Regions from separate parts of the Bacillus pretiosus genome, predicted to be linked through region 2. Evidence: a T-box and tRNA genes for the amino acid it is inferred to sense, from the RefSeq annotation. Region 2 holds a T-box; the other holds one or more tRNA genes.
The links. The T-box of region 2 lies ahead of thrS (threonine--tRNA ligase). A T-box ahead of a tRNA ligase gene usually reads a tRNA of that ligase, here a tRNA-Thr.
Positions count from the first base shown of each region.

Region 1: it has a tRNA-Thr gene. The T-box ahead of thrS (threonine--tRNA ligase) is inferred to sense a tRNA for this amino acid. The anticodon was not compared.

Region 1 is NZ_CM129593.1:545,387-557,769, forward strand. Features, by position in the region: rRNA gene ACU8YW_RS02790 (23S ribosomal RNA) at 1-1,136, shown strand, start outside; rRNA gene rrf (5S ribosomal RNA) at 1,237-1,352, shown strand; tRNA gene ACU8YW_RS02800 (tRNA-Asn) at 1,361-1,435, shown strand; tRNA gene ACU8YW_RS02805 (tRNA-Ser) at 1,438-1,529, shown strand; tRNA gene ACU8YW_RS02810 (tRNA-Glu) at 1,547-1,621, shown strand; tRNA gene ACU8YW_RS02815 (tRNA-Val) at 1,627-1,702, shown strand; tRNA gene ACU8YW_RS02820 (tRNA-Met) at 1,727-1,803, shown strand; tRNA gene ACU8YW_RS02825 (tRNA-Asp) at 1,807-1,882, shown strand; tRNA gene ACU8YW_RS02830 (tRNA-Phe) at 1,892-1,967, shown strand; tRNA gene ACU8YW_RS02835 (tRNA-Thr) at 1,986-2,061, shown strand; tRNA gene ACU8YW_RS02840 (tRNA-Tyr) at 2,072-2,155, shown strand; tRNA gene ACU8YW_RS02845 (tRNA-Trp) at 2,163-2,236, shown strand; tRNA gene ACU8YW_RS02850 (tRNA-His) at 2,256-2,331, shown strand; tRNA gene ACU8YW_RS02855 (tRNA-Gln) at 2,395-2,469, shown strand; tRNA gene ACU8YW_RS02860 (tRNA-Gly) at 2,474-2,548, shown strand; tRNA gene ACU8YW_RS02865 (tRNA-Cys) at 2,563-2,633, shown strand; tRNA gene ACU8YW_RS02870 (tRNA-Leu) at 2,643-2,724, shown strand; gene ACU8YW_RS02875 (DUF3884 family protein) at 2,937-3,257, opposite strand; gene ACU8YW_RS02880 (YebC/PmpR family DNA-binding transcriptional regulator) at 3,609-4,328, shown strand; gene ACU8YW_RS02885 (NUDIX hydrolase) at 4,477-4,938, shown strand; gene ACU8YW_RS02890 (transglycosylase domain-containing protein) at 5,366-6,142, shown strand; gene ACU8YW_RS02895 (DsbA family protein) at 6,331-6,981, shown strand; tRNA gene ACU8YW_RS02900 (tRNA-Gly) at 7,096-7,169, shown strand; gene queG (tRNA epoxyqueuosine(34) reductase QueG) at 7,369-8,511, shown strand; gene ACU8YW_RS02910 (amidase domain-containing protein) at 8,556-9,443, shown strand; gene trmL (tRNA (uridine(34)/cytosine(34)/5-carboxymethylaminomethyluridine(34)-2'-O)-methyltransferase TrmL) at 9,502-9,990, shown strand; gene ACU8YW_RS02920 (sensor domain-containing protein) at 10,118-12,187, shown strand.
Region 2 is NZ_CM129593.1:2,226,194-2,238,576, forward strand. Features, by position in the region: gene rluF (23S rRNA pseudouridine(2604) synthase RluF) at 93-800, shown strand; T-box leader at 926-1,149, shown strand; T-box leader at 1,185-1,408, shown strand; gene thrS (threonine--tRNA ligase) at 1,453-3,372, shown strand; gene ACU8YW_RS11475 (DUF2975 domain-containing protein) at 3,498-3,980, opposite strand; gene ACU8YW_RS11480 (ABC transporter ATP-binding protein) at 4,370-5,137, shown strand; gene ACU8YW_RS11485 (FtsX-like permease family protein) at 5,149-7,032, shown strand; gene ACU8YW_RS11490 (alpha/beta hydrolase) at 7,306-8,337, shown strand; gene ACU8YW_RS11495 (MFS transporter) at 8,552-9,838, shown strand; gene ACU8YW_RS11500 (ABC transporter permease subunit) at 9,892-10,758, shown strand; gene ACU8YW_RS11505 (ABC transporter permease subunit) at 10,760-11,764, shown strand; gene ACU8YW_RS11510 (alpha/beta fold hydrolase) at 11,873-12,383, shown strand, end outside.

The sequences.
Region 1 (12,383 bases), 1.7 Mb from region 2:
GCCCAAGCGACTGTTTAGCAAAAACACAGGTCTCTGCGAAGCCGTAAGGCGAAGTATAGGGGCTGACACCTGCCCGGTGCTGGAAGGTTAAGGAGAGGGGTTAGCGTAAGCGAAGCTCTGAACTGAAGCCCCAGTAAACGGCGGCCGTAACTATAACGGTCCTAAGGTAGCGAAATTCCTTGTCGGGTAAGTTCCGACCCGCACGAAAGGTGTAACGATTTGGGCACTGTCTCAACCAGAGACTCGGTGAAATTATAGTACCTGTGAAGATGCAGGTTACCCGCGACAGGACGGAAAGACCCCGTGGAGCTTTACTGTAGCCTGATATTGAATTTTGGTACAGTTTGTACAGGATAGGCGGGAGCCATTGAAACCGGAGCGCTAGCTTCGGTGGAGGCGCTGGTGGGATACCGCCCTGACTGTATTGAAATTCTAACCTACGGGTCTTATCGACCCGGGAGACAGTGTCAGGTGGGCAGTTTGACTGGGGCGGTCGCCTCCTAAAGTGTAACGGAGGCGCCCAAAGGTTCCCTCAGAATGGTTGGAAATCATTCGTAGAGTGCAAAGGCATAAGGGAGCTTGACTGCGAGACCTACAAGTCGAGCAGGGACGAAAGTCGGGCTTAGTGATCCGGTGGTTCCGCATGGAAGGGCCATCGCTCAACGGATAAAAGCTACCCCGGGGATAACAGGCTTATCTCCCCCAAGAGTCCACATCGACGGGGAGGTTTGGCACCTCGATGTCGGCTCATCGCATCCTGGGGCTGTAGTCGGTCCCAAGGGTTGGGCTGTTCGCCCATTAAAGCGGTACGCGAGCTGGGTTCAGAACGTCGTGAGACAGTTCGGTCCCTATCCGTCGTGGGCGTAGGAAATTTGAGAGGAGCTGTCCTTAGTACGAGAGGACCGGGATGGACGCACCGCTGGTGTACCAGTTGTTCTGCCAAGGGCATAGCTGGGTAGCTATGTGCGGAAGGGATAAGTGCTGAAAGCATCTAAGCATGAAGCCCCCCTCAAGATGAGATTTCCCATAGCGTAAGCTAGTAAGATCCCTGAAAGATGATCAGGTTGATAGGTTCGAGGTGGAAGCATGGTGACATGTGGAGCTGACGAATACTAATAGATCGAGGACTTAACCATATAATATGTAGCAATGTTATCTAGTTTTGAGAGAACATAAAAAACTTGTTGACTTTTAAAGAAAATAAGTTATAATAATGATTGTCTCAAAAGAATAATGTCTGGTAATGATGGCAGAGAGGTCACACCCGTTCCCATACCGAACACGGAAGTTAAGCTCTCTAGCGCCGATGGTAGTTGGGACCTTGTCCCTGTGAGAGTAGGACGTTGCCAGGCAATATTATTCCGCAGTAGCTCAGCGGTAGAGCTATCGGCTGTTAACCGATCGGTCGTAGGTTCGATTCCTACCTGCGGAGCCATTGGAGAGCTGTCCGAGTTGGCCGAAGGAGCACGATTGGAAATCGTGTATACGTCACAAGCGTATCAAGGGTTCGAATCCCTTGCTCTCCGCCATAGGATTTATAATATTTGGCCCGTTGGTCAAGTGGTTAAGACACCGCCCTTTCACGGCGGTAACACGGGTTCGAATCCCGTACGGGTCACCACTTTTGGAGGATTAGCTCAGCTGGGAGAGCACCTGCCTTACAAGCAGGGGGTCGGCGGTTCGATCCCGTCATCCTCCACCATATAAATTATATGAATAGTATTATCGCGGGGTGGAGCAGCACGGTAGCTCGTCGGGCTCATAACCCGAAGGTCGCAGGTTCAAATCCTGTCCCCGCAACCAAATGGTCCCGTGGTGTAGTGGTTAACATGCCTGCCTGTCACGCAGGAGATCGCCGGTTCGACCCCGGTCGGGACCGCCATTTTAATAAGGCTCGGTAGCTCAGTCGGTAGAGCAGAGGACTGAAAATCCTCGTGTCGGCGGTTCGATTCCGTCCCGAGCCACCATTTATCTTAATAATATACGCCGGCTTAGCTCAATTGGTAGAGCAACTGACTTGTAATCAGTAGGTTGGGGGTTCAAGTCCTCTAGCCGGCACCATGTAAGTTTCGGAGGGGTAGCGAAGTGGCTAAACGCGGCGGACTGTAAATCCGCTCCTTCGGGTTCGGCAGTTCGAATCTGCCCCCCTCCACCATTTACATAGGGGCATAGTTTAAAGGTAGAACTGAGGTCTCCAAAACCTCCAGTGTGGGTTCGATTCCTACTGCCCCTGCCAAATATATTTACACAACATGGCGGTTGTGGCGAAGTGGTTAACGCACCGGATTGTGGCTCCGGCATTCGTGGGTTCGATTCCCATCAGTCGCCCCATTTTTATTTTTAAAATTACAAATAATTTAATTGATACTTACATATAATTAAGTAAGAATTCGATGGGCTATAGCCAAGCGGTAAGGCAACGGACTTTGACTCCGTCATGCGCTGGTTCGAATCCAGCTAGCCCAGCCATTTTGCGGAAGTAGTTCAGTGGTAGAATACAACCTTGCCAAGGTTGGGGTCGCGGGTTCGAATCCCGTCTTCCGCTCCAATAAAATTTAACATGGCGGCATAGCCAAGTGGTAAGGCAGAGGTCTGCAAAACCTTTACCACCGGTTCAAATCCGGTTGCCGCCTTTCTTTTGTGCCGATGTGGCGGAATTGGCAGACGCGCACGACTCAAAATCGTGTTCCTTCGGGAGTGTCGGTTCGACCCCGACCATCGGTATCATGAACGGCGAAAAAAACTCTATACAATTAGTATAGAGTTTTTTTGTATTTTCTTTTCATTATATGACAAAATAAGTACAAAAAGTGTACGGTGAGTAGACTGCGAAACATTAAAAGGATAAAAACAAACATTCATTTTTATCCTTTTAATTGTGATATTCTATAAAATTCCAGCAGAATATTGTATATACAATATTCCCTTCGAGCACTCTAGAGAGAATTTCTCCAACCCGGTGACATGAAGTTAAATCCGACAGCACCAGTAGATATTAGTACATTATCAACGGTTAAGTTTGTAATTTCTAAAAACCTCTTTTCAAACTCTTCTTTGTTGTACTTGTACATAGTTGAGTGGCACGCCCACATGTGCGTTGAAGTACTCAACCAATCTCCTAATTCCTTTAATTCAGGAAATGACTCAAATTGAATTGGTTCATCTAATTTCATGAATCTCACTTGATAGATAGTTGGGTTTAACTTCTCTCCTATTCCTTTCAGACCATGTGCTTTTTTCTCATGTGAATGTGTCATACTTCTCCCTCCATCTCTCTTCAAATTTTTTCCTTTTTTTATTATACAACAATAGAAAGTAGTTATGGGAATATTATGGAAATATGTATCGGCTATATAAAAAGACTCTAACATTTCTGTTAGAGTCTTTTTTGTTAAATTATACTATGTGCTTCTAAAATTCGTAATAAATGTAGAAATTCATGTATAATATAACTTGTCGAAAGAACAAAATGATAGTAATTTATATTATGTCTGTAATATGAATCAAAAATGAACTTTTTATATTTCTTTTAAAAATGTGTTGAATACACATTATATTTCATATTAATATTTTTATGTAGATTTAAAACGGGAAAGAGAGTGGAAAGTATGGGTCGTAAATGGAATAATATTAAAGAAAAAAAAGCATCAAAAGATGCAAATACAAGCCGTATATACGCGAAATTTGGACGTGAGATTTATGTGGCAGCAAAACAAGGCGAGCCAGATCCAGAATCAAACCAAGCGCTTAGAGTTGTATTAGAACGTGCGAAAACATACAACGTACCAAGAACAATTATTGATCGTGCAGTTGAAAAGGCAAAAGGCGGTTCAGAAGAAAATTATGACGAGCTTCGTTATGAAGGATTCGGACCAAATGGATCTATGGTAATTGTAGATACACTTACAAATAACGTAAACCGTACTGCAGCAGATGTACGAGCTGCATTTAGCAAAAACAGTGGTAACATGGGTGTAAACGGTTCTGTAGCTTACATGTTTGATGCGACAGCTGTTATCGGTCTTGAAGGTAAAACATCAGATGAAGTTCTTGAAATTTTAATGGAAGCAGATGTTGATGCACGTGACATTCTAGAAGAAGAAGATTCTGTTATCGTGTATGCTGAACCTGATCAATTCCATTCCGTACAATCTGCACTTAAAGATGCTGGTGTTGAAGAATTCACAGTTGCAGAATTAACAATGCTTGCACAAAGTGATGTAGAACTTCCTGAAGAGGCTCAAGTACAATTTGAAAAAATGGTTGATGCATTAGAAGATCTAGAAGATGTGCAACAAGTTTACCACAACGTAGACTTAGGAGAATAATACGATAGAAGCCCCTGTTCATTTAACGGATAGGGGCTTTTTTTCATGAAGTTAATTAAGAGGATGAATTAGTAAAGGTATTTTGTTTTAGACAGGGAATATGCTTATAGGGATATATGAAATAATCATTATTTCTAGGAGGTTTAATATGGAACATAAAACACCAAAGCATATCGTTGCTGTAGCAGGTTATTTAACAAATGAAAAAGACGAAGTGTTATTAGCTAAAGTACATTGGCGATCGGATACGTGGGAGTTGCCAGGAGGACAGGTGGAAGAAGGAGAAGCGCTCGATCAAGCTGTTTGTAGGGAAATAAAAGAGGAAACAGGATTAACGGTGAAGCCTATCGGTATTACAGGAGTTTATTATAATGCTTCCATGCACATTCTAGGTGTTGTTTTTAAAGTGGCATACGTGAGCGGTGAAATACAAATTCAGCCTGAAGAAATACAAGAGGCTAAATTTGTTGTTTTAAATGAAGAGAATATAGATGAGTATATAACGCGTCCTCATATGAAATCCAGAACGCTTGATGCGATGAGAGCAACACATTGTATTCCGTACGAAACGTGGGAAGTGCAGCCATATAATTTAATAGGTAGATTGTGAAGAAAAGAGTAGCCGGTTTGAGATACAATCAAATCACTACTCTTTTTTGTATACTGTTTAAGAAAAAGGTCAAAATAATAATAGTGCTAGTATTGATTTCAGGAACGTTTGTTCTGTATAATGTATGATATATTGTATACATTTAGATTACTAGATACTTACAAATATATATTTTTGTAGATGATATAATGAAAATAGGATGTTTTAATAGGGAAGTATAGGCTTAAGGTATACTCTGTTATTGGTTTAGCATAATCTATATTCAATATTTCAGATGAATAGTAGATAAAAAAGGACTGTGATACAATACTTTTTTATACCTTACAATGATGTAAGGTACGTGTAAGAGAAATCGATGGGATATTTTTTTACAACAAGGTATTCTTAAAGTAAGAGTTATACGCTGTGTGGAAAAGAGGTGTTTAAGATGAAAGAACGAGTATTATCTAGGGTGAACTATCATCAAAAAGTTGCATTAAATCCAATGACTAAATTCTTTTATAAAGCCATTATTTTATTATTATTGTTAAGTTGTACGTTATTATTCATTGGAAATATAATGATCGAGCAAAGTGATATTAGTAAATTACATGTACCTGCTAAGTTAGAGGTGCCAGAATCATTAACACATGCATTTATTGCGACAGAAGATAAAAGGTTTTATCATCATAACGGTTTAGATTATATAGCGATTGTCAGAGCGTCTGTTGAGAATATAAAAGCTGGTGGTGTTGTGCAAGGCGGAAGCACAATTACACAACAGTTATCCAAAAATGCCTTTTTAACGAATGAACGTACATTTTCTCGTAAGTGGAAAGAAATTTTTTATACGAAAAAAATTGAACGGACATTTACGAAGGATGAAATTTTAAAATTGTATGTAAGTAATATTTATTACGGAGAAGGAGCATGGGGAATTGAAAAAGCAGCAAACCTTTACTTCGGTAAAAAGGTGAGCCAATTAACGTTGGCTGAAAGTGCAATGATGGCTGCTGTAGTAAAGGCACCCGCTTATTACTCACCTGCACAAAATTATGATAAGGCCGTAGAGAGACGAAATGTCGTTTTGAGATTAATGGAGAAAGAAGGCTATATCAATCATAATGAGTATGTGCAAGCAGTTAGTGAGAAGTTAGTAATTCGTCATGATATAAAAACAGAGCAGTCGATGTTAAAGAGTGCTCGTGAAAAAGCAGTAAGCTAAAGGAAGTTCCTACATAGGAGCTTCCTTTTTTTGAATAAATTGTGACAAATTGTGACACAATATCGTCACAATTATTGTGTTTTTGTAATTTATGTGAGCGTGTTCATTGCGTGACGTATATAAGTGTTGATATTATGTGTATTGTGTACAATGCTGTATACAGAATATGAATTTAAAGAGGAATGTATATGAAATCAAATAAACTCATGGCTCTTGGTGTAGTTTTTTCTATCGCAGTATTGATTGTAATCGGAACAATTGCGTATAGCATCATAAATGACAAAAAAGATAAAGGGAATGAGATGTTTGCTTATTCCACACAACAATCTTTAGGGAAAGATGATGCCCCAGTTAAGGTAGTTGAATTTGGAGACTTCAAATGTCCTGCTTGTCGTACTTGGGATGTAACAGTATTACCACGATTAAAAGAAGAGTATATCGATAAAGGTAAAGTGCAGTTATACTTTATTAACTTCCCATTTATCGGAAAAGACTCTGATTTAGGTGCAGCAGCTGGTGAAGCAATTTATAAACAAGATCAAGATTCATTCTGGATTTTCTACGATGAGATTTATCAAAGTCAAAAGAAAGACACGGAAGAATGGATTACAGAAGAATTACTTCTTAACATTGTGAAAGAGAAGCTTCCGAAAGTTGATGTAGAACAATTTAAGAAAGATTTACACAGTAAAGAAATAAAAGAAAAAGTACGTAAAGATTCAGATCGTGCTCAAAAATTAAAAGTTCAAGGTGCTCCTTCAGTATATATAAACGGAAATCTTGCAAACCCTGATTTGGATAGTATGAAGAAGGCGATTGATAAAGAATTGAAAAAGTGATGAGATACTCATCACTTTTTCGACTTTTTTCGATAAAATTCTTGCTTCCGTTTTTTTTACATGCTATACTACTTTACATAAGTTATTCTAATATCTTATATTTATTTCATATTTGCGGGTGTAGTTTAGTGGTAAAACAAGAGCCTTCCAAGCTCTGGTCGAGAGTTCGATTCTCTTCACCCGCTCCAAATTTTATTAAATGTTTTTCTATAAATTGTGATCAACGCAGTGTTTCGTTTCTAAGATAAACGAGGCATTGCGTTTTTTAATGTTTGAAAAACATAATTGTATGCGAAAATAGAAGTAAAGAATAGTATTCCAAAAGTGAATTGCTAACCAATATAGTCGTTACATAAGGGATGGATTCATCTGAGGAGGCGATTAGGAATGGATTTTGAACAATTAAAGCAAGATGTCATTGCGTATAGTAAAACAATTGGTATAGATAAAATAGGCTTTGCTAGTGCCTCACCATTTGAGGAATTAAAGCAGAGGTTAATCCAGCAACAACAATTAAATTATCAATCGGGATTTGAAGAGTCTGATATAGAAAAGAGAACGAACCCACAGCTTCTACTACCTGGTGCAAAATCAATTATTGCGATTGCATTAGCGTATCCTTCAAAATTAAAAAATGCACCATTAAGTAAGCGCGGAGAACGCCGCGGTATTTTTTGTCGTGCCTCTTGGGGACAAGATTATCATCTTGTTTTACGAGATCGTTTGCAAAAATTAGAAGCATATTTAATCGAAAAACTTCCCGATATAGAAGTTAAGTCAATGGTTGATACGGGTGAATTAAGTGATCGAGCTGTTTCGGAGCGTGCCGGTATTGGATGGAGTGGTAAGAATTGCGCTATTATTACACCTGAATTTGGTTCGTATGTATATTTAGGAGAAATAATTACAAACGTTCCCTTCCCACCAGATCAGCCGATAGAAGATCAATGTGGAAGTTGTACAAAATGTATTGATGTTTGTCCTACAGGCGCTTTAATACAAGGAGGACAGTTAGATTCGAAGAAATGTATTGCATTTTTAACACAAACGAAAGGATTCCTACCGGAAGAATACCGCGACAAAATAGGAAATCGTATTTATGGATGTGATACATGTCAGACTGTTTGTCCGAAAAATAAAGGAATGGATTTTCATAATCATCCTGAGATGGAACCAGATCCTGAGTTAGTTAAGCCGTTATTAACACCACTTTTAACAATTAGCAATCGTGATTTTAAAGAGAAATATGGAATTATGTCTGGTTCATGGAGAGGTAAAAAGCCGTTGCAACGAAATGCAATTTTGGCACTTGCGCATTTTAAAGAGGCATCAGCAATTCCAGATTTAATTGGTGTTATGAAAGACGATCCAAGACCAGTACTTCGCGGAACAGCAGCATGGGCACTTGGGAAAATTGGTGGAGATGGCGTGGGCGAAGCTATTGAAAAAGCGATGCAACGTGAGAAAGATGAAGAGGTTCTTCATGAAATGAATCGCGGACTTGAATTGTTAGCGCAGAAAAAAGAGTAGATAATATCTCCCTTCTTCATATTGTAATATGGGAGGGAGACGAAATGGTTGTAAAAATAAATATTGAAAAGCAAGTACAACAATTTTTAGCATATGTAACAGAGAAACGAACAAATGTAGATGGTATTGCTGAAGATTTATTACAAATAGCACAGAGAAAGAAACAATTGTTTCAAAAGCGTAATGCAGAGATAGTGAAAGCAACTGCGGATGTTTCTTTCATGAGACAATTAAATAATAGCAATCATCAAGAAATTGATTATCAAATACATTTTAAATATTTAATTAAACATAAAGAATTATTTTATATCGAAGAGGAACAACTAAAACGAAGAGTTTGTTTAAATAATAGTCGGGTAATAGGTGATTATGCTATTGAAGTGCCAGAAGCAGTTGGAATGAGTGAGACGTTAGAAAGGGAAGTTACAAAAGAGAAGTATGGTTCTTATCAGTACAACCGTTTAGAGGCGGTTAAATATGCAGAGCGTTGGTGGGATGATCGAAACCCTGTATATCGTAATTTCCCTGATAATTGTACGAATTTTATTTCTCAATGTCTTCATACTGGAGAAGTACCAATGAATGGATATCCTAATATTCGCAAAGGATGGTGGCAAAGGGAGAATCAGTGGAGTTGGAGCTGGGCTGTCGCACACTCTTTTTATTGGTATTTGTCAGGTGCTACAACAGGGCTTCGAGCTGAAGCGGTAGAAAGGCCAGAGGACCTTATTCTTGGTGATGTCATCGCTTATGATTTCGAGGATGATGGTAGGTGGAATCATACGACGATTGTAGTAGCAAAAGACGCAGATGGTATGCCACTTGTAAATGCACATTCAGCGAATAGCCGTCGGCGTTATTGGAACTATGAAGATTCTAGTAAATATACACCACAAATGAAATATAAATTCTTTCATATTATTAATGGGTAGAGATTTTTCGCTCAAGTGGTATAATACGTAGTAGACAAAAAACAGAGGTGAATATCGCGTGGGAGTACATGTTGTTTTATATCAACCAGAAATTCCAGCAAATACAGGGAATATTGCTCGTACTTGTGCAGCAACTGGAACAGAATTACATTTGATTAGACCGCTTGGATTTTCAACGGATGATAAAATGTTAAAGCGTGCAGGATTAGATTATTGGCAGCACGTGAAAGTTACGTATTATGATTCAATTGAAGAATTTTATGAGAAAAATAAAGACGGTGAATTCTTCTATTTAACAAAGTATGGCGAGAAAGCTCATACAGCATTTGATTATAGCAAACGTGAGAAGGATTACTATTTTGTATTTGGAAGAGAAACAAACGGCTTACCAGCTAATGTAATCGAAGAAAATTTCGATCATTGTTTACGTATTCCAATGACTGATAAAGTGCGCTCATTAAATTTATCTAATACAGCAGCTATTTTAATTTATGAAGCATTCCGTCAACAAAATTATCCGGGATTAGATTTAGAAATTGTTTATTAAAAGTCGCCATATGGCGACTTTTTTTCTAAAAATAAAAATAATATGTAATCATACATTTAAAAAAGGGTACATATTCATATAGAATGGGATATATGAATAAAAATAGATTAGACGGGTTGAGATAAATATGAAGGAACAATATAATAATCAAAATACCTTTTTAAGTATGATAGATATGGATTTAATAAGAAGAGGACTATTACATGCTATTCAAGATTTAGTATTTATTGTGAAAGTTATGGATGAGGAAACCTTTAAATATATTTATGTAAATAAGATAGGTATGGATTATGCGAAGCTAGGCGAAGAATGTTATGGAAAAACGTTTGCTGAAGTATTATCAGAAGATACGGCGGAAATATTGCGAGTGCAATATGCAAAAGTAGCGAGCGAAGCGAAAGCACATACCTTTTGTGATGTAGTTAGTTTACCAAAGGGTGAGTTACATTATGAATCTTCACTTAATCCTGTATTCGACGAAGAAGGAGTATGTCAGTTTATTATTTGTATTACGAGGGATATCACAGCTCAGATTGAGGAAAAGGCAGAGATAGAGGAAAAACAAATGTTGTTTAAGTCGTTATTAGAATATAATAATGACTCCATTATATCTATGGATTCTATAGGTAGAATTACATATGCAAATCCAGCAACGTATGAAATATTTGGATATCGATATGAAGAATTACATAATAAATTTATTTTTGAATTTATTAATAAGGAATATGAAAAAGATTTTCAAATTATATTTAAAGGAGCCCTGCAAGGAAGGGCAAAACAAATTGTTTCAAGGAAATATGTTCATAAAGAAGGGTACGAGCTCTATATTTCTTTGAGAACTATTCCGATTATTGTGAACGCCGAAATTGTTGGGGTATATATTGTTACGAGGGATGTTACAAGGCAAGTATTGAATGAAATGCGAACAGAATATTTAGCTTATTATGACCAATTAACAGGATTAATGAATAGAATTTCATGTGCAAATAAGTTAAATGTTTTTTTAAATGATAATACAGAGTTTGCACTTGTTTTTATAGATTTAGATGAATTTCACCTTATTAATGATACTTTTGGTCATAAAGAAGGAGATAAAGTATTACAAAAAGTTACAGAATGTTTAAGCAGTCTTCAAATAGACGGTATGCACTTATTTAGAGAACACGATGATCAATTTGTTATGTTAATAGAAAATATAACGAAAGAACGTGTAGAGATAGTTGCAAAAAGCATACTAAAAAAGATTAGTGAACATTTTGTAATCGAAGAAGAGGACGTCTATTTAAGTGCGTCAATCGGAATTGTAATGGCTCCAACAGATGGAGAGGATGAAAAAATATTATTCCAAAGAGTTGATGCTGCTTTGGAAAAAGCAAAAGAAAAAGGAAAAGGGCATTATCAGTTTTATTGCAGTGGATTAGATTGTGAGCGTGAACAAAGATTTATAATAGAAAACCAATTGCATCGTGCTATAGAAAAAAATGAATTCTGCTTGTATTATCAGCCACAAATGAATATTGAAACGAAAAAAATAGCGAGTATGGAAGCTTTAATAAGGTGGGAGAATAAAGAATTGGGATTTGTCTCTCCCAATCAATTTATTCCGCTAGCAGAAAGAACAGGATTTATTATTAAGCTTGATGAATGGGTAGTAAATGAAGTGTGTCGGCAAATACGTGAATGGTTAAATAAAGGATATGAAGTTGTCCCGATTGCAGTTAATATTTCAGCCAGGCACTTTCGCTCGATTACATTAATAGAGATGATTACACGGGCGTTACATAAGTACAATGTACCAGCTCATCTATTAGCGATAGAGGTTACAGAAGGAGCCCTTATGCATAAAGACATATCGAAAAGGGTATTGCTACAATTAAAAGAACAAAATTTAAAGATTCATTTAGATGATTTTGGGACGGGATATTCATCTTTAAGTTATTTAAAAACGTATCCAATTGATACGTTGAAAATCGATCGTTCTTTTATGGAAGGTATACATGTGGATGAACGTGATACGAATATTACAGCTGCAATTATTCATTTAGCTCATACTTTGGAATTGAATGTAATTGCAGAAGGTGTAGAAAAGGCGGAACAAATACAATTTTTGAAGGAAAAGAATGTGAAGTTTGTGCAAGGTTATTATTATAGCCGACCTTTATCAAAATATGATGTGGAAAATGTGTATTATAAATGATTGATAAAAAAAGTGATGTGCTAAGAAGCACATCACTTTTTTTGTGTACCGGGTTTATCATTGTAACCAGATGTGAAAATAGCTGTAAGAAATGTGAGTGATACACCTAAAATTAATAATAATTTCATACTAATATCCCTCCTATTTTTCAGTTTACGAATCTTAAATATGAATCAAAATGTATGTAAGGTTCTTG
Region 2 (12,383 bases):
ATATATTTAAGTTATAATAGAAGGCTTACCCTTTTGTATTGTACGGTAGAAGCAGTGTGAGCTTGAATTTTTTTGAAAAGGATGTGCCTAATTTGCGTATCAATAAATTTATTAGTGAAGCTGGAAAAGCGTCTCGACGTGGAGCAGATAAACTAATTAATGAGAGAAGAGTAATTATTAACGGTAAGGTTGCAAAAATTGGTGACCAAGTAAATCCAGGTGATGATGTACGTGTAAATGGAGAGCAACTTCGTATTGCTCGAGATCACGTATATATCGCTTTAAATAAACCAGTAGGTATTACATGTACGAGTGAAAAAGCTGTAAAAGGTAATATTATCGATTTAGTGAATCATCCATTACGAATTAGTCACATTGGACGTCTTGATAAAGACTCAGACGGTTTAATTTTATTAACGAATGATGGTGATATTGTAAATGAAATTTTACGTGCTGAAAACAAACATGAAAAAGAATATATCGTTTCAGTAGATAAGCCAATTACACCTGATTTTCTAGAGAAAATGGCAGCTGGTGTGAAAATTTTAGGAACGAAAACGCTTCCTTGTGAGGTAACACAGTTATCAAAATATGAATTCCAAATTATTTTAACTCAAGGGTTGAATCGTCAAATTCGTCGTATGTGTGAAGCTTTAGGTTATCAAGTATACACTTTAAAGCGTACAAGAATTATGAATATAGAATTAAATAATTTACCTGTTGGACAGTGGAGAGATTTATCGAAGAAAGAGAAACGACGTCTATTTTCAGACTTAAATTACGAACCACAAGATTGGTAAAATTGAAAAGAGGAAACCAAAAATCTATTTTTGGTTTCTTTTTTTATTAAATAAAAAATCATTTTTAAACACTTGCAAAAATAAAATGAATAAGATATAGTAAATAACAATTAATGGATGTACTTTTAAAAGCAAAGAAAAGGACACGAGTTATTTTATCCGGTTATACAGAGAAGGAAGGAAAGCTGAGAACTTCCTAACGCAGAAAAATAACTTACCACCTTAGAGCTGCACTGGGGAAACTAAGTATCTAGTGCCGTGTAAGCGACGTTATCGCAAAAGAAGCCATTATGTTTTTTGTGATGGGAATCTGGGTGGAACCACGGATATAAGCATATTCGTCCCTATTTTAGGGATGAATATGCTTTTTTGTATTCAATTTCATAATAAGCGAAGAAAAGGACACGAGTTATTTTATCCGGTTATACAGAGAAGGAAGGAAAGCTGAGAACTTCCTAACGCAGAAAAATAACTTACCACCTTAGAGCTGTACTGGGGAAATTAAGTATCTAGTGCCGTGTAAACGACGTTACCGTAAAAGAAGCCATTATGTTTTTTGTGATGGGAATCTGGGTGGAACCACGGGTAAAAGCACGCTCGTCCCTATTTTAGGGATGAGTGTGCTTTTTATTATGAAATGGAGAGATGAAAAATGAAAGAACAGATGATTGAAATGAAATTTCCGGATGGAAGCGTTAAAGAATTTGTAAAAGGAATTACTTTAGAAGAAATTGCGGGATCCATTAGCAGTAGTTTAAAAAAGAAAGCAGTCGCAGGGAAAGTAAATGATCAGTTATATGATTTACGCCGAAATATTGAAGAAAATGCGGAAGTAGAAATCGTTACTATAGATTCAAATGAAGGGGTAGAAATTGCAAGACACTCTGCGGCACATATTTTAGCGCAAGCTGTAAAGAGAATGCATGGTAATGTAAACCTTGGTGTAGGACCTGTTATTGAAAATGGATTTTATTATGATATGGATCTTCCGAGTAGTGTAAACGTAGAAGATTTGCCGGAAATCGAAAAAGAAATGAAAAAAATTATAAATGAAAATATAAAAATAGAGCGAGTTGAGGTTTCACGAGAAGAGGCAAAAAAACTGTTTCAAGAAATGAATGATCACCTGAAATTAGAATTGTTAGAAGCAATTCCTAGTGGGGAAAGTGTAACACTCTATAAACAAGGTGAATTTGTAGACTTATGTAGAGGACCTCATTTACCGTCAACAGGCTATTTGAAAGCCTTCCAATTAACTCACGTTTCTGGTGCATATTGGCGAGGTGATAGTAACAATCAAGTGCTTCAGCGTATATATGGTGTTGCGTTCTCTTCTCAAAAAGAATTAGAAGGTTATTTACATTTCGTTGAAGAAGCAGCAAAAAGAAATCATCGTAAATTAGGTAGTGAGCTGGAGTTATTTATGTTTTCTGAAGAGGCTCCGGGAATGCCATTTTATTTACCGAAAGGACAAATTATTCGTAATGAATTAGAAGCATTTTTAAGAGAAATTCAAAAAGAGTATAAGTATCAAGAAGTACGTACTCCGTTTATGATGAACCAAGAATTATGGGAGAAATCAGGACACTGGGGACATTACAAAGACAACATGTATTTCTCTGAAGTAGACAATAAAAGTTTCGCATTAAAACCAATGAACTGCCCAGGACATATGTTAATGTTCAAAAATAAATTACACTCTTATCGCGAATTGCCAATTCGTATGTGTGAGTTCGGTCAAGTACACCGACACGAATTTAGCGGGGCATTAAATGGATTATTAAGAGTACGTACATTCTGCCAAGATGATGCTCATTTATTTGTAACTCCAGAACAAATTGAAGATGAAATTAAATCTGTAATGGCGCAAATTGATTACGTTTATAAAACTTTTGGATTCGAATATGAAGTAGAGCTTTCTACTCGTCCAGAAGATTCAATGGGTGATGATAAGTTGTGGGAGCAAGCAGAAGAGGCATTAGAAAATGTATTACATTCATTGAATTATAAATATAGACTAAATGAAGGTGACGGTGCATTTTATGGACCGAAAATCGACTTCCATATTAAAGACGCTTTAAATAGAAGTCATCAGTGCGGGACAATCCAACTAGATTTCCAAATGCCAGAGAAGTTTGATTTAAATTATATAGATGAGAAGAATGAAAAGAGAAGACCAGTTGTCATTCACAGAGCAGTTTTAGGATCTTTAGACCGTTTCTTAGCGATATTAATTGAGCACTTTGGAGGCGCGTTCCCGGCATGGGTGGCACCGGTTCAAGTGAAGGTCATTCCAGTTTCGAATGCAGTCCATGTACAATACGCAGATGAGATTGCGGATAAATTAGCACAAGCTGGCATTCGTGTTGAAAGAGATGTACGAGATGAAAAGTTAGGATATAAAATAAGAGAAGCACAAATGCAAAAAGTTCCTTATGTTCTTGTTATTGGGGATAAGGAAATGGAGAACGGATCTGTAAATGTACGTAAATACGGTGAAGACCAGTCAGAAGTTATTGAACTAAATGGGTTTGTGGAGAGTATAAAAGAGGAAATAAAAAATAAGAAATAGAGATTGATAATAAAATACACCATTAACATGTATTACTGAATTTAAACTCATTAAAGAACCATAATAAATGATGAAGGGATAGCTTAATCGCTATCCCTTCATCATTTATTGCCATATACTTCACTTCATACCGTTAAATCATTTTCTGATTTTATATTAATGGCTTCTTGTAAGAGCTTTTGGAGAACTGCAGCAAAAACAGCAATCACGATAGAGGAGAAAATAATGATCAATCCAATTGGTATAAAACTTGGAGGATCAATTTTTTTTGCCATAAGATAGTAAAGTGGCATACCTAGTATGTATATGGTACCGATAGTGAGGGCACAGTATTTTATATTTTTTAAAGCCTTTACTGATAATACCGAGAACGCTTTGTTCTTATCAATATAACTTAAAAGTTTAAAAACTTGATACAGAGCGAAGTAAAAAGGTATCGTCGCTACGTACATATCGATTAAAACGAGAGATTTCATATAAGCAATAGCTGGATACAATTCTCCAGCGAAATTCCCGATTTTAGGAACTAAAAATATGCACAATGCAAGTACTACTATACCTATAAAAACAATAGCTAGTTTTAAAAAGAGTGTTGTAACTTGTTTCATAAAAAGCACCTCGTTTATTTAATGACAACATGATTTTATCATATAATTTATCGTTTTAAAATAAAATTATATTGTTTTTTAACTTGTTATTATTGTTATTTATGTATCCTATTAATTTTGATAAAAATAAAAAACTTGCTCATTACAAATGAATCCACCTTATGAAATGGTCTGTAATATTTTTTACCTTACAAAAATGTAAGGTAAATGTAAGCGAAATCGAAGGAACGAGTTTTAGAAAAGTGAGAATATGGAATAGGAAAAAGGTTTACGTAACTCGTGTAATCCTTTCTGATTGAAAAGTTTAAAAATTATTAAGGATTTACATGAGAAAAAGATAAGAAATATGTGAGAAATTAATTTTATACAAAAGGGATGGAGTGAAAGAGATGTCAACAAATGTAGTTACTGTAGAACGTGTAGAAAAAACGTATGGGAAAAGAAATGAGAATCAGTCAAAAGCGTTAAGGGGTGTGTCATTAAGTATTAAAGAAGGGGAATTCGTCGGGATTATGGGTCCTTCTGGATCTGGAAAAACGACTTTACTTAATGTGATTAGTACATTGGATCAAGCAACGGGTGGCAGTGTGACAATAGCTGGTACAAATATTACTTCTATGAAGGGGAATGCATTATCTGATTTTCGATCTCAAAAATTAGGATTCATTTTTCAAGATTTTAACTTACTAGAAAACTTATCAATTTATGAAAATATCGCTTTACCACTTTCTCTGCAAGGCGTACCTTCAAGTGAGATTACGGGGAAGGTAAATGAGGTTGCAAAGAAATTAGGGATTACTGAAATTTTAACGAAATATCCAACTGCTGTTTCTGGTGGACAAAAGCAAAGAACGGCGGCAGCACGAGCTTTAGTACATAATCCAGCAATCGTATTAGCAGATGAACCGACAGGTGCGCTTGATAGTAAAAATGCAAAAAGCTTATTAGAAGCGATGCAAGATTTACATGAAAATCACAATGTAAGTATTTTGATGGTTACACACGATGCATTTAGCGCGAGTTATTGTGAACGTATTTTATTTATTCAAGACGGTCTTCTTTATAAAGAGTTAAAACGTCAAGGAACGCGAGAAAATTTCTATCAAGACATTTTAGGCGTGCTCGCTCATATGGGCTCAGCTGCTGAGTCTAAGTAGGGGGCGAGACTATGTTATTCAAATTATCACGTCATAGTATGAAAAAGATGTTAAAAGATTATATGGTTTTACTTATTGGTCTCGTTATTAGTATTAGTATTTTCTACATGTTCCAAACGATGGCGATGAATAGTGAATTTACGAAGGATAATAGTCTTATTGGTAGTATTAGACTCGTATTTTGGGTAGGTGCCATACTATTATCTTTCATTACTGTATTTTATATTATATATGCCAATTCTTTCTTACTCACATTAAGAAGAAAAGAACTCGGTATGTACATGATGCTCGGTGCGAAAAAGAAAAAAGTAGCACAGTTATTATTTATTGAAACATTCGGTATGGGTATTGTCAGTATTATTATCGGGATCTTAGTAGGGATGTTACTTGCAAGTGTAGCAGGAAACTTTTTAATGAATGGTATGGAAATTTCAACAAAAGGTAGTTATTCATCTGTATATACACCAGCAATCTTAGTTACAGCTATTTTCTTCTTAATACTATTTTTTATTACTGGTTTAATGAATAGCATCCGTTTATTACGTAAAACAGAATTAGAATTAATACGTGAAGATGAAACACTAGATGAAGTGAAGAAAAGTAAAACTCGCATTATTATAATGACTGTACTTGGTGTATTACTAGTAAGTACAGGATATTATTTTATGGTAAATATAAAAATGTTTGCTGAACTTGGTTTTATAATAGCGACAATCGTTACAACACTCGGAACATATTTTATCTTTAGTTCATTGCTTCCATTTTTTGTGATGAAAATTAAAGGGAATAAAAAACGAAATGAAACGGGCTTAAATAGTTTTACATATGCACAGCTACGCTTTCGAGTAAATAGTTTATCGAGAGTATTAGGTACCGTAGCGATGTTAATTGCATTAGGTGCAGGTGCGATGACGGCAGGGATGGCGTTCCAAAAAAATGTAGGTATTATGACAGACTTCTCTCGTGTATATGATGTCGTAATTCATGATCCAAATAATCAAGATAAAGCAGCCTTAAAAGAAATGGAAATTGTGGAAGAAAGCAAGTATAAGTATAAAGTAGATGGAGAAGCGGTTTATTATTTACGTAACGACTTAACTGAGAAACCACCACTTGTTTCAGACCACTTTGATACAAAAACTTTAAAAGAACCTGCTCGTAAACGTGTGGCTGAACCTTTAACTGAACCTGTTTATTCTGCTTTGGAAGCTCCTGAAGCAGCCAATAAATTTCCTCGTATGCCAAGGGATTGGGAAGATGCGGTTGTAAGAGAAATACAAATTACACATAATCAATTTAACGGAAAACCTGTAAGGATTGCAGATGAAGAACACTACAAAGCAGTTCAAGGAACGGAACATAGTGTAACATTAGCAAAAGTAGATGATATGAAAAAATATAAACGGTTGTTAATTGAAATAGACAAGAGACAAAAAGAACAAATTGAAAAAACAACAGGTGCAAAAGTAGACTTATTTACGAAAATGACAATTTATCAGTTTATGAACAGTTTCATGAGTGGAACAATGTTTATGGGATTTTTCCTCGGAATTGCCTTTTTAGCAATGATGGCAAGTTCTCTTATGTTCAAAATATTAACAGGTGCTTCTCGTGACGTACGACGTTATGAAATGTTACGAAAAATTGGTGTGAGACGTAGTATGTTAACGAAAAGTATATATAAAGAAATTTCATATTTATTTATCTTCCCGGCAATCATTGGGATTTCCCACGTGTTAGTAGGGCTAAACTTATTTAGCTTCATATTAGTTGACCCGTTTGTAAAAGTGTGGGTGCCGATAGGGATTTTCTTAGTCATTTATTTCATCTATTACTGGATAACTGTTCAACTTTACAAAGGTATGGTAATGCCGAAAGAAGAGGTAGCGAAATAGTTAAAGGAAAAAAGTCTTTGTTTTGAAAACAAGGGCTTTTTTCTTTATTTTTAATACATTGTGACCGAGTCTTTCTATAAAATTTATATTGAAAATTAAGAAAATATTAAGAGTTTATATAGGGGAAAGTTAAGAAGTGTATGGGATATTAAAAATGTGCAAACGAGCAAGATGAAATTAGAGAGAGAAATTGTTATATATTCATATTATTTTGAGGGAGTTTTACAGAATTAAATTGATGTTTTTATAAATTTAAAAGAAAGGAGACTACTTATGAAGAAGATAAAAAAATTAATAAAACTTATTGGTGCCATCACTACACTATTATTAATCGTAGCACTAATATTTCCTACATGGACTTCGCAAATAAAGGGGAAGAACAGTATAAACATATTAGAGCAAGTAGAGATAAATGGCAGTGGTCATGAAATTATGATACGCGGCAAAGATAGGAACAATCCAGTTATTATTTTTGTACATGGTGGACCAGGAACTTCAGAAATACCATATGCTCAAAAATACCAAAACTTATTGGAAGAGAAATTCACAGTTGTTAATTACGATCAAAGAGCGAGCGGGAAGTCGTATCATTTCTTTGAAGACTATTCGAACCTTATATCAGATCTTCTTGTAGAAGACTTATTAGCTATGACAGATTATATTTCAAACCGTCTTGGTCGAGAAAAAATAATATTGGTTGGTCATTCTTACGGTACATATATCGGAATGCAAGCTGCCAATAAAGCCCCGGAAAAATTTGAAGCATATGTTGGCATCGGGCAAATGAGTGATACAGTAGAAAGTGAAATCGATAGTTTAAAATATGTGGTTGAACAGGCACAAAAAGCTGGGAATACAGATGAGGTGTCCTATTTAAATGGGTTGACTGAAAAAATTAAAAATGGCGATACATACACTCCGAGAAATTATGTTGCGAAATATGGTGGAACATCAAGACTCATTGAAAATCCAGATGGTGATAACATCGGAATGTTACTCAGTAATGAATATAACTTGTTAGACGTAATTCGTTATAACGTTGGATTATCACATTCTCAAACTGTCTTATTAGAAAAGGATTTAAAGAATCCATTGCCTACTAAGGTGACTAAAATGAAGCTACCGCTTTATTTCCTTATGGGGAAATATGACTATAACACTTCATATCATGCAGCAAAAACATATTTTGATACGATTGAAGCAGGTCAAAAAGAATTTATTACTTTTGAGAAGTCAGCTCATTATCCACAATTTGAGGAGGAAGAAAAATTTTATAATTGGATGTGCGATACATTCGTAAAATAAATAAAGTGTATCCGAACTTTAGAAAATTATAATAGTTAGCGAGACGTATAAAGATATTTAGATGCATAGTATTAACTGAAGCGAAGTTAAATAAAAAGACTCTTGATAAAAAACAAGAGTCTTTTTTATATTGTTCTCTATACAGAAGGAAAAGATTGGATAATGGTCGAAAAATATAATATAACTTCCAAGAAATGACTGAAAAAATAAAATTTTGTCGAGAGAAAGGGTTAGAAGTATGAAAGAAATGCTACAGTTATTTCGCAACAAAGTGTATGCCCGTTTTTTTCTAGCAAATATTTTAGAGCGACTCGGTTCTATGATTGCTGGAATTTCTTTAATGTTTTATTTGTTAGACCAGTACGGAAAACAACCAGTTTACGCAACGATGACACAAATTATGATGGCATTACCCGCATTAATCTTTTTTCTATTAGTAGGGACAGTAGTGGATCGTTTTGATAGACAACGTATTTGTACGGTAAGCAACATATGTTGTTCGCTCTGTAATATCGGAATTCTAATTTCGCTTTATTACGGAATGATTATACTCGTCTTTATATTTTTATTTTTGGAAAATGCATGTATACAATTTTTCTCTCCATCAGAACAGTCGATGATACAAGGAGTAGTTGAATCAGACCAATACGGTGCAGCAGCAGGTATGAATCAAATGGTAAATAGTTTGTATGCTTTGTTTGGGGTAGGAATTGCAACGATGGTGTACTGGACTTTTGGAATTTACGGGAGCATTTTAGTAAATACGCTCACATTTATTATGAGTGGTATTTTGATTCAAACGATCTCCATTCCAGAAAAAGTTCGTTTGCCAAATGGTAGAACAAAGTGGAAAGAAGTTAATTTGAAGATGTTAATAACAGAGTTTCAAGAAGGGATCAAGTATATATATCAAAATGACACTTTAAAAAAATTACTTTTAGGATTTATCGTATTTGGACTATTAAATGGTATTTTAAGCGTATCCACTACTTACATATTAAAATATAAATTAGCACCAGCAACGTATGAAAGTTTAGCGATGGTGGGCGGTGTAGTTGGAGGGATTTCATTATTAATTGGAAGTATAGTAGCAACAAGTATAGGTAAGAAATATGCACCTAAGCCTATTATTGTATTTGGTATGGCGGGCTCAGGAGTCTTTTTCGGTATGTGTTACTTTGTAAATCACGTATGGTCTTTTTATGTATGTATCGCTTTTGCGACTTTCTTTTTACCATTTATTAATGTTGCAATAATGGGCTGGATGTATGAAATTGTAGAAGAGTCATTCATGGGACGCGTTCAAAGTTTACTTAGTCCATTAACGACAGGATTCCAGCTGTTATCTCTCGGTGCGATAGCGATGTTGTTCCCGAAATGGATTCGTGCAGATACGTTGTTTATTATTTTATTTGGTTTATTATTTTTTGTTACGTGTTTATATCGAGCCATTTTACCTAGTGGAAAGAAACGAGTGCAAGGTATAGCTGAAGAGATGTAATATATCTGGTTTTGATTTCTGAATATTCTATCGGATAGTAAGGAGAAATCGTTATGTTGATGCGAATTGTTAAATGGTGTGGGATTACTTGTTTACAACTAGTAGCTGCTATTTTATGTATAATCTGCTTAGGTGCGCTGCCACGTTTATTTAAGGGATTGCAAATGGATTTAATCGGTTTTTGGAACACGATTGTATTTCTTGGAGGAAAGTTACTTCAACCAGGTGAAATTACATATGGATTTCGGGACTCAAGAAAATTATTTCCACAAATATGGATTCATTATATTGAAACGATGATTGTATTTCTATCAGCGTTTTTACTATCTTTGCTTATAGCGTATGTACTTGTCGTTTGGGTATTGCAACGTTCTCATATGAAACAGAAAATGTGGAACGGGATTTTTCTTACGCTTGAGAGTATACCAGATATATTACTTATTTTATTATCACAACTTCTTGTCGTAATTCTTTTTCAAAAAACAGGATTTATGCCGGTCAAACTAGCTGGATTAGGGGAAGAAAGGATACGTTTGTTACCGATTATATGTCTTACAATACCAACAACATTATTATTTATTAAACTGTTATTATTACGATTTAAAGAAGAGTTAGAGAAAGATTATAGTTTGTTTGCCAAGAGTAAAGGATTAAGCTTACAGCATATTTTGACACATCATATTTCAAGAAATGTTTTATTGACGACAATTTATTATGCGAAAACAAATATATTATTTATGCTTTCCAATTTATATATTATTGAATGGATATTTAATACATATGGTATGTTTGTTTTTGTAAAAGAAAATTCTAAATTAGAAATATTTACAGTGAGTCTAGTAATATTATACGTACCGCTTTTTATACTATTTCGTATATTACATACACTCTTGCAAAATGTGATAAAGGAGCGTGTGTAATATGTGGCAAGTTGTAAAAAGAGATGTGAGATTTTGGATAGGTATTACTTTTTTAAGTGTACTAATGATTGTTAGTATTGGATATACGGTGTTTTTTGATGGGAATATTCGCGAACTTACGATGATGTATAACGAAAAAGGAGAACTAGAGGCAGCTCCATTTTCGCCATCAAGTAAATTTTGGTTTGGAAGTGATGTGAAAGGCCGCGACATTGTTCAATTAATAATAGAAGGCGCGAAATGGACAGTTGGAGCGAGTATAATTATAGCGATTTTACGAGTTATAGTTGGAGGGGGAGTTGGTTTACTTCTTGGTATGTATGGTAAACGTTCTTTTCCAGTTATTTCATCATTTTTTGATCCTTTTAGTATTGTACCAATGGTCATGATTTCTTATTTTATGTTAAATGAAGTTTTAACGTTTGACAGTGGAGCGGAAGTTGTGCCGTTGTATTTGCGGGTGGCATTTCAAATTATAGTTCTTGTATTTCTTGCTGTACCAACAGTTATGCTATATGTAGCGCAAGAAGTAAAACGTATTAAGAAAGAGGAATTTATGTTGGCAGCTACTGTTCTCGGCGGGAGTAAATGGCAGAGGTTGAAGCGCCATATATGGCCGCATATGTTACCACCATTTCTTTTATTAGTAGCCCAACAATTTGTGAGTACTTTATTGCTTCTTTTACACCTTGGTTTGTTGCAATTATTTTTTGGTGGAACAATAACCTTCAGTGGAATGGATCCAGATAGTGTAACAAAAGAATGGACTGGCCTAATTGGTCAAAACTTCCGCCATTTAACTACACATACATGGATTGTACTTATACCAATTGCTTTTTATAGTATGACGATTTTAGCGGGAAATCTAGTTAGTAATAGTATGCAAGATGCGATTAAACTAGGAAATATAAAAATACTTAAGAGCAAGGATAAAGAAGTAAAGGAAGAGAAACGAATACAAACTAATGTGAATGATTTTTCTTTCTATAGAGAGGTACAAAAATAAAAAAGATAGCTGAAGTTAAAAAACAGTAAAGTTTTAAAAGAAATAATAATCGAATTATTATGGAAATATCGATAGTGTAAATCCTATAATTGAACTGGGTGATTAAAAGTGACTATACAAAATAAAAAGATAATTGATATATGTGATAACCACAGACTATTAAATAAATATTCACGTAACAGTATTCCAAGCGTAATCTTCATAGCAGGGTTAGGCGATAGTTATGAGACATGGAAAAAAGTCCAAGACCGAATATCGCAAGAAACATCAACCTTTTCCTATAACAGGTCGGGTATTGGCAGGAGTCAAGTCGCATCCGTCCCGACGACTTGCTATAATCTAGTCGAGGAGCTAAACGAATTGTTGCTAGCGCTTGAAGTGGAGAAGCCCTATATATTGGTAGGACATTCTTTTGGTGGTTTGGTCGCTAGATTATATGCCAGCCTTTATCCACTGAACATCTGCGGTATGATTTTGGTTGACGCTGCACCGGAATATAAAGAACTTGCCTATGAAAAGGTTCTACCCGAAAATCTGCTTGCAAGAAATAGGGAATATTACGAGAATCCTATGTTGAATAGTGAGAAGATTGATAAAATACAAAGTTATAAGCAAATCG